One region of the Protofrankia symbiont of Coriaria ruscifolia genome, then DNA from elsewhere that is predicted to be linked to it. Evidence: riboswitches for the same ligand, from Rfam matches in the RefSeq annotation. Region 1 holds a riboswitch; the other holds the start of a gene.

Evidence for each region. A riboswitch is a leader RNA that binds a small molecule or an ion and turns the genes downstream of it on or off. The one in region 1 is predicted to bind S-adenosylmethionine.
Region 2: linked by a shared signal. The riboswitch ahead of thrC (threonine synthase) and the one ahead of CV1CTNOD_RS28060 (putative leader peptide) in region 1 are both predicted to bind S-adenosylmethionine.

Annotation. Positions count from the first base shown of each region.
Region 1 covers NZ_CAAAFR010000015.1:63,372-70,543, reverse strand. Annotated here, with positions in the region: gene CV1CTNOD_RS01805 (GNAT family N-acetyltransferase) at 134-895, opposite strand; gene CV1CTNOD_RS01800 (LLM class flavin-dependent oxidoreductase) at 993-2,126, opposite strand; gene CV1CTNOD_RS01795 (LLM class flavin-dependent oxidoreductase) at 2,206-3,330, opposite strand; gene CV1CTNOD_RS01790 (NtaA/DmoA family FMN-dependent monooxygenase) at 3,327-4,739, opposite strand; gene CV1CTNOD_RS28060 (putative leader peptide) at 4,880-5,002, opposite strand; SAM riboswitch class IV at 5,054-5,156, opposite strand; gene CV1CTNOD_RS01785 (LLM class flavin-dependent oxidoreductase) at 5,400-6,494, shown strand; gene CV1CTNOD_RS01780 (dipeptide ABC transporter ATP-binding protein) at 6,446-7,172, opposite strand, start outside.
Region 2 covers NZ_CAAAFR010000203.1:9,969-17,140, reverse strand. Annotated here, with positions in the region: gene groL (chaperonin GroEL) at 1-726, opposite strand, end outside; gene CV1CTNOD_RS23630 (DUF433 domain-containing protein) at 1,080-1,319, shown strand; gene CV1CTNOD_RS27165 (DUF5615 family PIN-like protein) at 1,316-1,549, shown strand; gene thrC (threonine synthase) at 2,183-3,457, opposite strand; SAM riboswitch class I at 3,467-3,584, opposite strand; gene CV1CTNOD_RS23615 (glucosyl-3-phosphoglycerate synthase) at 3,616-4,587, shown strand; gene CV1CTNOD_RS23610 (HAD family hydrolase) at 4,746-5,561, shown strand; gene CV1CTNOD_RS23605 (alpha,alpha-trehalose-phosphate synthase (UDP-forming)) at 5,754-7,172, shown strand, end outside.

The sequences.
Region 1 (7,172 bases):
AACCACCCGCGCGAAACAGCGCGACACACCCACACATCGGAAACCACCTACGCTTCCTTTGGCGCGGAGGCGGTTGGTCTGTCGCACGGTCGTGGTCATGGCGATGATGCAGAGGGCCTGAAGCGAGCGCCGATCACGTGACCGGCACGTTCTCGGGGATGTCGTCGGGATCGGGCAGGTTGTCGGGTACGCGTACGGCAAGGAAGGTCGCGCTGCGGCGGAGGCGGAATCCCAGCGATGTGTACAGCCGGATCGCGTTGGTGTTGTCCGCGATCGCGTGCAGGAACGGAGTTTCGCCGCGCTCACGAATGCCGGCGGCCACCGCGAGCACGAGCCGGGTCGCCAGCCCCTGGCCACGGAAAGCATCGTCGGTGCAGACCGCGCTGATCTCGGTCCACCCGGGTGGGTGCAGACGCTCGCCGGCCATCGCCACGAGCACGCCGCCGCGACGGATGCCCAGGTAGGTGCCCATCTCGATCGTGCGTGGCAGGAACGGGCCGGGCTTGGTGGACGCGGTCAGCGCGAGCATTTCCGGCACGTCCGACGCCTGAAGGCGGACGGCTTCGTCGTCGTATGCGGCGGCGACCCCGTCGTCAACGAGCTGTACCCCCGCGCCGCGCGCCACCACCTCCCACCCCCGCGGTGGTGGGACCGACACCCCGGCGAGCGGGACCAGTGCGCCCGGGCCGGCCAGGGCGGCGATGTCATCCCAGTCGGCGGCGTCGGGCTGTTCGGGCAGCGCCACGAACGGGGAGACGTCAACCAGGTAGCGCAGCACGTTGCCACGCCCCTCGGCGAGGTGCGCGTGCGCCCCGGTCAGTGACCAGCGGACGGGGTTGTCCAGCGGGTGCTGCTGACTCGGGTGGTACTGCCGGCTGATGTGAATGTCGCTCATGCGCCGACCCCGACGGCGCCCCCGCCAGGAGCGACCACGCCGCGGGCAACCCCGCTGACGGCAACTCCGCCGGGGACGTGGGCGTGAATGTGGATGGTCAACGGCGCTGCCACTCCTGGGCCAGCAGCTCGTAGGAGCGGACCCGGTCGGCGTGGTCGTGGGTGATCGTAGTAATGATCACCTCGTCGGCGCCGGTGGCGTCGCGCAGTTGCTCCAGCTGGTCGGCAACCTGCCCCGGCGAGCCGACGAACTGGGTCTCGACGCGGTCGGCGACCAGCTCGCGGTCGGCGTCGCTCCACACGTGCCGGCGCGCCTCCTGCGGGGTCGGGAACGGGATGGCCCCCAACGCGGTGCGGATGCTGCGCACCCACAGTCCGTAACCGGCGGCCAGCTCCCGCGCGGTGGCGGTGTCCTCGGCCACGACGACGTCGGCCGAGACACTGACATAGGGCTGCTCAAGATCGGCGGACGGGCGGAACGCGGCCCGGTAGCCCTCAGCGGCCTCCAGCACGGTGGCGGGGCTGACGTGGTAGTTCGCGGCGAACCGCAGCCCTCTCTCCCCCGCGACGGTCGCGCTCTCACCCCCGCTGCTGCCCAGGATCCAGACCTGCACCTGCGCGCCCTCCCCGGGGACCACGTGAGCCTGTTCGCCCTCGGCGGAACGGTAGGTGCCGGCCAACAGGGCAAGGACATCGCCGATCTGCTCAGTGTAGTTCTGCGACTGCGCACCGGGGAGCTGCAGAAGCCCCTTCTGCAGCTCGAAGCGCGGCGAGTTGAGCAGATGCTCAAAGGAGAACCGGTGCGGGATGCGCAACCCGTTGGGCGTGCGTCCGTTCACGACGGCCGTGCCGGCGCCGAGCAGGGCCGGCTCACGCTTCACCTCGCTCGGACGCCCACCGGAACGACCCAGGCCGAGATCAAGACGTCCGGGGTGGAGGGCGTCGATGAGCCCGAACTCCTCCACCGTCGACAACGCGGTGCGATGCCCGAGCTGGACGGCGCCGGAACCGATGCGGATCGTCGACGTGGCCGAGGCCGTCAACGCCAGCACGACCGCGGGTGAGGTGCCGGCTACGCCTGGGTTGAGGTGGTGTTCGGCGAACCAGTACCGAGTGTAGCCGAACCGCTCGGCCTGCTGAGCGAGATCGATGCTGTTGCGCAGCGCCTGCGCCGCAGTCGATCCAGAGGAGATCGGGACGAGGTCCAGGACGGCGAGCGGAGTCGTGACCATGACAGGTGTCCTTACTCGGTGTTCCGGGGACTTGAACCTCCGGCGGCGCGAAAAACATGATCGCGCCACCTTTGGCCCGCTAGACGGCGGCGGGCGCAGGCCCGTCTGCGCCCGGTGACGGTACGATCGGTGGCGGTGAGGATGGCTCGGCGAGCACCGGCGCCCACGGCCAGGGCGGGTCCGGGATGTCGCGGCGCAGCACCGGGGCGATGTCGGACTGGAACAGTTCCAGGCTGGCGCGGTGCTGGGCGTCGGTGAGGCCGCCGGCGTCGGCGTGCAGGTGCAGCACGCTGTGCCCGAACTGCTCGTGGTAGCGGTGTACCTTCTCGATGACCTGCTGCGGGCTGCCGATCAGCGCGGAGCTGCGCTCGACGAAGTCCTCCAGCGTCGGGAACACCGGTTCCATACCGAGTCGCTTCTGGAAGGCCAGATGCCCGTCGAACACCGGCCGGTAGGCGGCGATGGCATCCTGGGAGTTGCGCTCCGCGTAGTAACCGGCCGTACCGGCGCCGACCGTCGCCAGAGTACGGTCGTGGCCGTAGTGCGCCCACCGCTCACGGTAGTAGTGGACGAGTTCGGCGTACGGCTCGATCGGGTTGGTGACGTTGGCCGAGAACAGCGGGTCACCGTACCGGGCGGCTAGATCAACCGACTCCTTGCTGGTGGCACTGCCGTGCCAGACGCGGATCGGTTGCTGCAGCGGCCGGGGCCAGACCTCGGCGTCCTGCAGCGCGGGCCGGAACCGCGGGTCGGCGGTGACCTTGTCCTGCCGCCAGATCCGGCGGAAAAGCTCGTAGGACTCGGCGTTGCGGTCCCACTGGTCGTCGGGGGTGACGTGGAACAGCCCCCGCTGGGCGGCGCCGTTGCCCTTGCCGATGATCAGCTCCAGCCGGCCGCCGGAGAGGTGATCGAGGGTGGCGTAGTCCTCGTAGGCCCGCACCGGGTCGAGCAGGCTCAGCGTCGTGACCGCGGTGAACAGCCGGAGCCGGGTGGTGAGCGCGGCCAGGTGGCTGAGCACGACCGGCGGGGAGGAGGAGATGAACGGCCGTTCGTGCCGTTCCCCCACCCCGAAGCCGTCGAAGCCGAGTTCCTCGGCCAGCAACGCGTTGTCGATCACCTCGCGGAACCGGTCGGTGGTCGACGTCCGCGCTCCGGTGACCGGGTCCGGGGCGTGCACGATCAGCGTGATGGCCAGAAACTTCACGACACCGCCTTCACCGCCGGACCCGGCACGTCGAGTGGTGCGAGGGACACGGGCGGGGACAGGGACGCAGATAGCGCGAGGCCGAGGTGCTCGCGCAACGTGGTGCCCTTGTACTCGGCGCGGAACACACCGCGTTCCTGCAGCAGCGGTACGACGGTGTCGACGAACCCGTCCAGCCCACCCGGGGTGATGTGCGGGACGAGTATGAACCCGTCACTGGCGTCGGCCTGCACGAGGTCGTTGATCGCGCCGGCCACCGTCGCCGGGGAACCGATGAACGTCTGCCTCCCGGTGACCTCGATGACCAGTTCCCGGATGGAGAGGTTCTTCGCCTCGGCGAGCTGGCGCCATTCGTTCGCGGTGGCCAGTCGATCCCCGAACATCCGCACGCTGGCCCGGCCGCGGGCGATCGTGTTCTCCCCCGGATCGGGGTCGACGGAGGGTAGCGGCCCGTCCGGGTCGTAGCCGGACAGGTCACGGTTCCACAGCTGCTCGAGGAACTTGATCGCGGTCTGGCCGCTGACCTGCTGCAGCCGGACCTCGTGCGCGATCTCGGCCGCCTCGGCGTCGGTGTCGCCGAGCACGAACGTCGCCGCGGGCAGGATCAGCAGCTGGTCACGGGCACGGCCGTACCGGGCCAGCCGTCCCTTGACGTCGGCGTAAAACGCCTGCCCAGCTTCCAGGGTGCCGTGCCGGCCGAAGATCGCGTCTGCGCTCGAGGCGGCGAACTCCCGTCCCCCGTCGGAGTCACCGGCCTGGAAGATCACGGGACGCCCCTGCGGGCTGCGCGGGACGTTGAACTGGCCGGCGATGTCGAAATGCGCGTCATGGTGAGCGAACGCGCCCGGGCGCGGATCGCGCAGGAACACCCCGCCGTCCTTGTCTGCGACGATCTCGTCACCGCGCCAGGAGTCGAACAGCTCCCACGCCGTCCGCAGGAACGTCCTGGCCCGCTCGTAACGCGCCTGCTCGGGCAGGAAGCCGCCGCGGCGGAAGTTCTCGCCGGTGAAGGCGTCCCAGGAGGTGACCACGTTCCACGCCGCCCGACCGCCGGAGAGGTGATCGAGGCTGGCGAACTGCCGCGCCACCTCGTAGGGCTCGTTGAACGTGGAGTTGATCGTGCCGGCCAGGCCGAGCCGGTCGGTGACCGCGGCGAGCGCGGCCAGCACCGTGAAGGTGTCCGGACGGCCCACCACGTCGAGGTCGTGGATCAGCCCGTTCTGCTCGCGCAGCCGCAACCCCTCGGCGAGGAACAGAAAGTCGAACTTTCCGCGCTCTGCCGTCTGCGCAAAATGGACGAACGAGCTGAACTCGATGTGGCTGCCCGCAGCAGGATCGCTCCATACCGTGGTGTTGTTGACGCCTGGAAAATGAGCGGCGAGATGGATCGGCTTGATCGGCTTGCTCATCGTCCGGTGTCCCTTTCAGGCGGCCGCGATTCCAGATCGGTGGCGCGGCGATGTCAGCACGAGTGGTAATCGGTTCGCCGATCACGGCACGTCGAAACCGGTTGGGTCAGGGGCGGCGGATTGGGTCAGGAGCGATTGGGTCAGGGACGACAGAGCGCGCCGGCGACACGGCACAGATCGATGTGCCGACGCAGGAACAGGCCGACCACACCACGTCGCGGCTCGGGCGCGTGGACGGCAGGCGGACCCGGGATCAGCTGCATGTGTCGTCACCTCCTGCCGATCGATGCCCGGCCGGCCCCATCCCACGGCTGGGCCTGGGGAACCGGGATCGTCCCAGCCGGCCTCACCTGGAGCACCCGCCGCGCGGGAGGTTGCCGGTCAGCGAGCCAGGGCCTGCTGCCGACACTCATGACCTTCTTCGAAGGTACCCTGAGGCACAGGCAAAGTCTATTTCCTATCGATATACTTGGCATTGTTTGATCATTACGTTTGATCATTACGTTTGATCGTTATGCGTGATCGTTACATGCGGAATGCGGGGCCGCCGGGCGGACGACCGAATCGGTTTTCGTCAGGCATGGATGACACAAGATCGGATCGGCGGATGATTGTGACGAACGCACACGTCCTGCGCATACGCCCGGTCGTGGCTGCATTGTGACCGCGCGCTACCACTGGTTCCTGCCGACCGGGGGTGACGGCCGCAACCTGGCCTCCGGAGTGCACGGGCTGGGCATCGGCGGGGTGCTGGCACCCGCCCGCGCCGGTCGGCCGGCGTCACTGACCTACCTCACGCAGCTGGCGCAGGCCGTCGACTCGCTGGGCTATGAAGCGGTGCTGACTCCGACCGGCGCGCACTGCGCCGACGCGTGGGTCGTGACGGCTGCGCTGATCGCGCAGACCAGCCGGCTGAAGTTCCTCGTCGCGTTCCGTCCCGGCCTGGTCGAGCCGGCACTGGCCGCACACATGGCCGCAACCTTCCAGCAACTGTCGGACGGACGGCTGCAGCTCAACGTCGTCACCGGCAGCAGCGGCGCCGAGCAGCACGCCTACGGCGACCAGCTCGGCCACGACGCACGGTACGCGCGGGCCGAGGAGTTCCTCGAGATCGTGCGCCGGTTGTGGAGCGGCGCCGAGTTCGACCACCACGGGAGGTTCTACGACCTGCGGGGCGCCCTGCTGCGCGATCCGCCGGTGCCGTACCCGGAGGTCTACCTGGGCGGCTCGTCCGATGCGGCGCTGGCGGTCGCGGCCCGGCAGGCCGACAGCTACCTGACCTGGGGCGAACCACCGGCGCTCGTCGCAGAGAAGATCGACCGGGTGCGCGACCTGGCCGCGGCGCAGGGACGGCGGCTGCGGTTCGGTCTACGCATCCACGTCATCACCCGGGACACGGCCGCGCAGGCGTGGGCCGACGCCGACCGGCTCATCGCCGGCCTGGACGACGCCACGATCGCGGCCGGGCAGCAGCGGCTGCGCACGTTGGAGTCGGTCGGCCAGCGGCGGATGCTGGACCTGCACGGCGGCTCGCGTGACCGGCTGGTCGTGGCACCGAACCTGTGGGCGGGCATCGGCCTGGTGCGCGGCGGCGCCGGCACGGCACTGGTCGGCAGCCACGAGGAGGTCGCCGAGCGGATCGCCGAGTACCGCGCCGCCGGTATCGAGGAGTTCGTCCTGTCGGGGTATCCGCACCTGGAGGAGGCCTACGCCTTCGCCGAGGGCGTGCGTCCGCTCCTCGGCGAAGTGATCTGACGCTGTCGCGACCAGCTGGGAATGGCTGCCAGCAGCGTACGGGTGTAGTCGTGCTCGGGACGCTCGAACAGGTCCTCCGTCGTGCCGGCCTCCACGATCCGCCCGGCCTGCATCACCGCCACCCGGTGGGCGATCTGCCGCACGACAGCCAGGTCGTGCGAGATGAACAGATAGGCCATGCCGGTGTCGGCCTGCAGTTCGGCGAGCAGCTCCAGGACCTGTGCCTGCACGGACACGTCCAGGGCGGAGACAGGTTCGTCGCAGACGACGAGCTGGGGCGCCAGCGCCAGCGCGCGGGCGATCGCGACCCGCTGCCGCTGCCCGCCGGAGAGCTCGGCGGGTTTGCGGTCGAGGACCGAGGCCGGCAGCGCGACCCGGTCGAGTAGATCCCGGGCGCGGGCGGTACGGGAGGCCCGGTCGCCGACCCTGAACGCGCGTAGCGGCTCGGCGATCACGTCGTTGATCGAGAACCGGGGATCGAGGGAGGCATAGGGGTTCTGGTAGATGAGCTGGGCCCGGCGGCGCAGCTGCCGAAGCCGCGCTCCCCCAGCGGCCGTGACGTCGTCGCCGTCGAACACGATCCGACCGGCGGTCGGCTCCACCAGGCGCAGGACGAGGCGGGCGGTCGTGGACTTACCCGAACCCGATTCACCGACGAGGGCCAGGGTTTCGTGGCGG
Region 2 (7,172 bases), on a different contig from region 1:
GCCGGCCTGCATGACCTTCTCCAGGAGCGGGAGCAGGTCCTTGACCGCCGAGATCTTGCTGTTGACGATGAGGATGTACGGGTCGTCAAGGACGGCTTCCTGACGGTCGGCGTCGGTGACGAAGTACGGCGAGATGTAGCCCTTGTCGAAGCGCATACCCTCGGTGAGCTCAAGCTCGAGCCCGAAGGTGTTGCTCTCCTCGACGGTGACGACACCCTCCTTGCCGACCTTGTCCAGCGCCTCGGCGATCAGCGCGCCGATCGCGGGGTCGCCTGCGGAGATGGACGCGGTGGAGGCGATCTGCTCTTTGGTCTCGACCTCCTTGGCCTGCTTGGAGAGCTCCTCCGAGACGCGCTCGACCGCGATCTCGATGCCCTTCTTCAGGCCCAGCGGGTTGGCGCCGGCTGCCACGTTGCGCAGACCCTCGCGGACCAGCGCTTGGGCGAGGATCGTCGCGGTGGTGGTGCCGTCACCCGCGACGTCGTTCGTCTTCTTCGCGACTTCCTTGACGAGTTCCGCGCCGATCTTCTCGTACGGGTCCTCGAGCTCGATCTCCTTGGCGATGCTCACGCCGTCGTTGGTGATCGTGGGGACGCCCCACTTCTTCTCCAGAACGACGTTGCGGCCCTTCGGGCCGAGTGTGACCTTTACGGCGTCGGCCAGCTGGTTCATGCCGCGCTCCAGGCCGCGCCGTGCCTCCTCATCGAAGGCAATGATCTTCGGCATGGTGTCGTGGTCCTCCCAGGGGAATGGCTGTTCAATGGCCTGGCCAAGACGACGCCCGCGACGGACGGCCTTGCAGCCTCGTCGCTCAGCCCTGGCACTCGCAGCAGGTGAGTGCCAGCTCCTGTTTAGCACTCGAGATGGGTGAGTGCAAGCTCGCCCCCGGTCGTGGTGCACGGCCGAGAGGCCCACCGCAGGTCGGGCCGTCTGCTGTCATCCGACCCGTGAACCACCGGTGAACCCCTGGCTTGCCGTGGTCTGGAGCGGTGGTGAGGGCGTGGTCGTCCCGGCATGTCATGATGTTGGTCGTGGGCGACCGGGCGCCGGTATCCTTGAGCAGGAAGAGGGGGTGGCCCGTGCGTTTCACCCGGATCACCGTGAACCCGGCCCAGATGGGCGGTGTGCCGTGCCCGCGCGGCTTGCGCATCCCGGTAGCGACCGTCGTCGGTACGATCGCCGATAGGATGGCCGTCGGCGAAATCACGTCCGAGCTTCCCGAGCTTCCCGAGCTCACCGCCGAGGACGTGCGCGAAGCCTTGTTGTTCGCCGCCAAGGCCGTACGTGAGCAGCAGCTCCCTTTGCTGGCCGGAGCGTGAGGTTCCTCCTCGACAACAACCTGTCCCAACGCCTCGCCGAAGGTCCGCGCGGTGTGGGTCACGACGTGGTCCATGTTCGTGACCTGGCCATGGGCTCGGCAGACGACGAGACGGTACTTGCCTTTGCCCGCGACGACGACCGCGTTGCTCATCTCGGCAGATACGGATTTCGACGGGATTCTCGCTCGATCCGGTATGGACCGGCCTTCGGTGATTCTCTTCCGTCGTGACGGGGTCGCCGGCCATCCGAGCAACTCGGCTTGCTGATCGCTAATCTCGGTCAGCTTGCCGCTGCCCTAGACCGTCGAGGAGCATAACCGGTTCGGTAACGGGACCTCCAGCGAGCGAACCGTTTCGGCGTCGTCATTTGTCTACCTTCATTTCAAGAACCTGCAGGTCGGTTCGGCGCAGCCGTTTGGGACGTTTGACGAGGCGCTGCCGGCGGACAACGGAATCCGGTGCGGGGTTGGGCGATCGACCCAGACACGAATGCCCCGATCCAGGTGTACGTGTACGTGGACGGGACCGCCGGCTACGCGACGACGGCCGACGTGTCGCGTCCCGACGTGGACAATGCGTTTCACCGCGGGGTGAACCACGGGTTTGACTTCATTGTGCCGGTCTGCGCTGGCAGGCACACGGTGTGCGTATGGGATCAAATTTGGCGGCGGGAACAACCCCCAGCTGGGTTGCAGGTCTGTCCGGGTCTGAGGTGACAGGAGTTGTCCGGGTCGTCCATGGGGGCCCGGACAACTGACATCCCGACCGGTGGCCAAGGAGCGGGCGGGATGTCGGTCGGCCCCGGCCAAAGGTGGCGCGATCATTGTTTTCGCGCCGCCGGAGGTGTCGTTGTGAGGCGTTGTTCAGTCGCCGAGGCCGGCGGTTTCGAAGGCGGCCAGTGACGGGCGGATGGTCGCGGTTGGCTTGCCCGTCGACACCAGTGGGTCGAGGGTCTTCAGCCCGTCCCCGGTGTTGAAGATGACGGTCTCGGCATCGGGGTCGAGTAGGCCCTCGCGCAGCAGCCGCCGCAGGCAGGCGACGGTGACGCCGCCCGCGGTCTCGCCGAAGACACCCTCGGTCCGGGCCAGCAGGCGAATTCCCTCGACGATCTCGGGATCGGTGACGTCGGTGATCGCACCGCTGGTCCGCCGTGCCACGTCGAGGGCGTACGGGCCGTCCGCGGGGTTGCCGATCGACAGCGATTTGGCAATGGTGGACGGCTTCATCGGCGAGACCGTGTCCACCCCACGGGCGAAGGCTGCTGCGACCGGGTTGCAGCCCTGCGCCTGCGCGCCGAAAACCCGGTACGGGGTCGGCTCCACCAGGCCGAGACGGCCGAGCTCACCGAAAGCCTTGTCGATCTTGGTCAGCAGCGACCCGGACGCGATCGGCACCACGACCTGCTCCGGCAGTCGCCAGCCGAGCTGCTCGGCGACCTCGTAGCCGAGCGTCTTGGACCCCTCGGCGTAGAACGGCCGGACGTTGACGTTGACGAACGCCCACTCGTACTCACCGGACAGCTCACTGCACAGGCGGTTCACGTCGTCGTAGTTGCCGTCGATCGCGACCAGCGTGCCGCCGTAGACGGCGGTCGACACGGTCTTGCCGTCCTCGAGGTCGTGCGGGATCAGTACCACTGAGCGAAGTCCGGCGGAGGCGGCGTGGGCCGCCACCGACTGGGCCAGGTTGCCGGTGGACGCGCAGGCGACCGTGGTGTATCCATGCTCGCGCGCGGCTGACAGCGCCACCGACACGACCCTGTCCTTGAACGAGTGGGTGGGGTTCGCGCTGTCGTCCTTGACCCACAGTGTCCGCATTCCGAGCTCGGCGGCGAGGCGGGTGGCCGGGCGCAACGGCGTCCAGCCCGCTCCGAGGGACACCCGGCGTGCGGGGTCGTGGCCGGCGGGCAGCAGCCCGACGTAGCGCCACAGATTGGTGGGACCGGCCTCGATGGATGCCCGGGTAACCCGGCGCAGCGCGGACTCGTCGTAGGCAATCTCCAGCGGGGCGAAACACTCGATACAGACGTGCGTCGGCGAGAGCGCATAGGTGGCACCGCAGTAACGACACGACAGGGATACCGCGGGATTGACGACGTCAGAGCTGATCGTTGAGAGGCGCTCGGGAGCGACTGTCATCTGTGAAACTCCTCATCTTTCCCGAGAGCCGGATGCATCTCAGGACGGAATTAGCACCTGCCGCGCACTGATGCGGGTGGTTGCCGGGGCTTCACTGGGCCGGTCCCTCTGCCCCTCTGGATGAGCCGTATGCGGTTGTCCTTCCGTACTGTAGTCGTGTGCGGCCTGACGTGCACCGTTGGTTCAAGCATAGGACGTATTACGGGCATGACTTCTCGCCCGGGGAACTGCTGGCCCGCAAGGTGGGTCCGATCAGCGTGGTACTGCCCGCGCTGAACGAGGCGGCCACCGTCGGTGAGATCGTTGCGGCGGTTCGCCGTGATCTCGTGGCCGCGGTACCCCTCGTCGACGAGATCGTCGTCATCGACCCCGGCTCGGTCGACGCGACCGCGTCCGAGGCGGCCGCCGCGGGTGCCGCGGTGTTCGCCGAGGAGCGGATCCTCACCGGCTACGGGCGTGTCGCCGGCAAGGGCGAGGCCCTGTGGAAGTCCCTGTACGCAACGTCCGGGGACATCGTGGTCTTCGTCGACGCCGACCTGGAGGACTTCGACGCGAGCCTGGTTACCGGGTTGCTCGGGCCGCTGCTGACCGAGGACGCGGTGTCCTACGTCAAAGCGTCCTATGACCGGCCGCTGGCGAAGGGGCTGCTGCCCGGCGGTGGTGGACGGGTCACCGAACTCGTCGCGCGTCCCCTGCTCAACCTGCACTGGCCGCAGCTTGCCGGGCTGGTGCAGCCGCTTGCCGGAGAGTTCGCCGGCCGACGGGCACTGCTGGAGCAGCTCCCGTTCGTCTCCGGCTACGGTATCGAGTTCGCCCAGGTCGTGGACGTGTTCTCACTCGCCGGGGTGGACGCTCTCGCGCAGGTCGAGGTCGGCCGCAAGGTCCATCGCCACCAGTCCGACGAGGCTCTCGGGCGGATGGCCGCGGAGATCATCCATGCGGCGTGGGCACGGTTGGGCATCCACGGTGGCACTCTCGGTGGGACGCTGACCCAGTTCGGCCGCGGTGACGGCGGGTTGCAACCGCGTACCCACCAGGTGGGGGTGCAGGAGCGCCCGCCGATGATCACCATTCCGGAGTACGCCGCCCGCCACGCCCGTCCGGGCTGCGGCCCGACGGAAAGCACCTGACCGAGGTCCCGCCACACCAGGTGGGCCGCACCGGGCAGGTTGGCCACAATTGGTGACAAATCGACGCCGGAACGCGGCAGGAGCATGGACACCGTACCACCCGACCCGCCACGAACAGTACGAACAGTACGAACAGTACGAACAGGAGGACATTGCCGATGAGCGTCCGGGTCGTCTATACCGATCTCGATGGGACCATGGTGGGGCCGTACGGATGCTTCTTCCGGGCTGAAGATCACTCCACCACATTGGACCCGGCTCGTGCCCTGATCGATCTGCACCAGGCCGGCATCGCGCTGGTCCTGGTCAGCGGACGGACGCGTCCCCAGCTCACCGAGGCCGCCTCGATCTTCGGTGCGGACGGGTTCATCGCCGAACTCGGCGCCATCGTCGGCTGGGACCACGGGCGCAGCAGCCAGATCCTGCGCGGAGCCATGCCCGCGACGTTCGACCGGATACCCGACGAGCTGATCACGGCGTTGCTCGCGCGGCATCCGGGACGCCTGGAGGCGCACCGCTCCTGGCTCCGCGGCCGTGAGGTCGACATCATGCTGCGGGGCAACATCGACGTGGCCGAGGTCGACGCGTGGCTCGTCGCGGAAGGCTTCGGCTGGCTGACCATGCGCGACAACGGCATCATCGCGCGGGCCACCATGCCCGATCTGGATGATGTTCCGCACGTCTATCACCTGGTGCCGGACGGTGTCAGTAAGGGGGCCGCGGTGGCCTTCGACCTGGCCCGCCGGGGGCTCCGCCCGGATCAGGCGATCGCGATCGGGGATTCCGCCAGTGACCTTGTCATGGCCGAGCACGTCGGTCGCATGCACCTTGTCGCGAACGCGTTGCGGCACACGGACCTGGTCGACCTGCTGCCCGGTTACGACAACGTCGTCGTGGAGGACGGCACGCTCGGCGCCGGGTGGGCGAGCGCGGTGCGTTCGGTCCTGACCCCGGTGAGGCCCGCTGCCGTCTGATTCCGGTGCGGCCCGCCGCTGTCCGGCTCCGCTGTGTTGCGGCTCCGCTGTGTTGCGGTACCGCTGTGTTGCGGTACCGCTGTGCCGTGGTTTGAGCGACGGGTCGGTGCGACCGCCTGCTGAGGCACTACCCTTCGCAGGGTGCGTCATGTCCGGTCGGTTGACGAATCGGCCCGTCCCGCGGTCGCCCGGGTGCTTGTCGCGTCCAACCGTGGACCCGTGGCGTTCACGACAGGTGACGATGGGTCGCTCGTCGTGCGCCGCGGCGGTGGTGGGCTGGTCAGTGGCCTGCACGCGGTCGCCAGCGGCGACATCGGATCCGGGGACCCGACCGGCCGGGCCGGCGGCGCCGGTGGTGGGGTGGTCTGGGTGTGCGCGGCGATCAGCGAAGCCGACCGGCGTGCCATCCGGTCGACGCCGGACGGCCGCCTGGACCTCGCCGGTCACGACACCGGCGGCGCGGCCGTCTGCATGCTCGACGTGGACAGGGTCGTGTTCGAACGGGCATACAACGCGGTCGCCAACCGCACGTTGTGGTTCGTTCTCCATCTTCTCTACGCGCCGGCCTCCCAGCCCTCCTTCGGGGCGGTGTTCCAGCGCGACTGGCAAGCGTATGAGACTTACAACGCGATGTTCGCCGAGGCGCTGGCCCGTGAGGCGGCGCCGGGCGCGGCCGTCCTGATCCAGGACTACCATCTCACGCTCGTGCCTGCGCAGCTGCGCAGTCTGCGGCCGGACCTGAGGATCGCTCATTTCAGTCATACACCGTGGGCGCCACCGGAGTACTTCCGGATGCTGCCGGACGACGTCGCCCGCGCGGTCGTCCAGGGCATGCTCGGCGCCGACCAGCTCGGCTTTCTCACCCCCGAGTGGGCGGAGGCGTTCTGCCGGTGCGCCGAGGTGGTGCTTCCCGCGGATGTCGAGGTCGATCGCGGCAGTGGCCACGCGGGCAGCGGTAGCAGCGGTAGTAATGACGCGGGTCGCGGTAGGGGCGAGGCGGACGGTACGGGTGGGCCGCGGCTTCGATACCGCGGCCGCGTTGTCCGGATCGGCGTCCACCCGCTCGGGGTCGACGGTGACTCGCTGCTCGAGCGTGCGTCCGGGCATGACGTGGCCGCCCGTGCCGCCGAGATGCGAGATCTTGCCGCTGGTCGGCGGGTGATCGTGCGGGTGGACCGGACCGAGCTGTCGAAGAACATCGTTCGTGGCCTGGATGCCTACCGGGAGCTTCTTCGGAACTACCCGCAGTGGCGGGATCGGGTGGTGCACATCGTGTGCGCCTATCCGTCGCGTCACGACTTGCCCGAGTACCGCGAGTACACAGCCGCGGTGCAGCGGATCGTGGAGGAGATCGAGGACGAGTTCGCGACCGCGACCTGGTTGCCCGTCCGGCTTGAGATCAACGATGACTACCCACGGTCACTGGCCGCGTTGTCGCTGGCCGAGGTCCTGGTGGTGAACCCGATCAGGGACGGGATGAACCTGGTCGCGAAGGAAGGCACGGTGCTGTCCCGGCCCGGGGCGGCCCTGGTGCTCTCCCGCGAGGCCGGGGTGTGCGCGGAGATGGCCGACGACGCGCTGGTGGTGAACCCGTTCGATGTGAGCGCGACC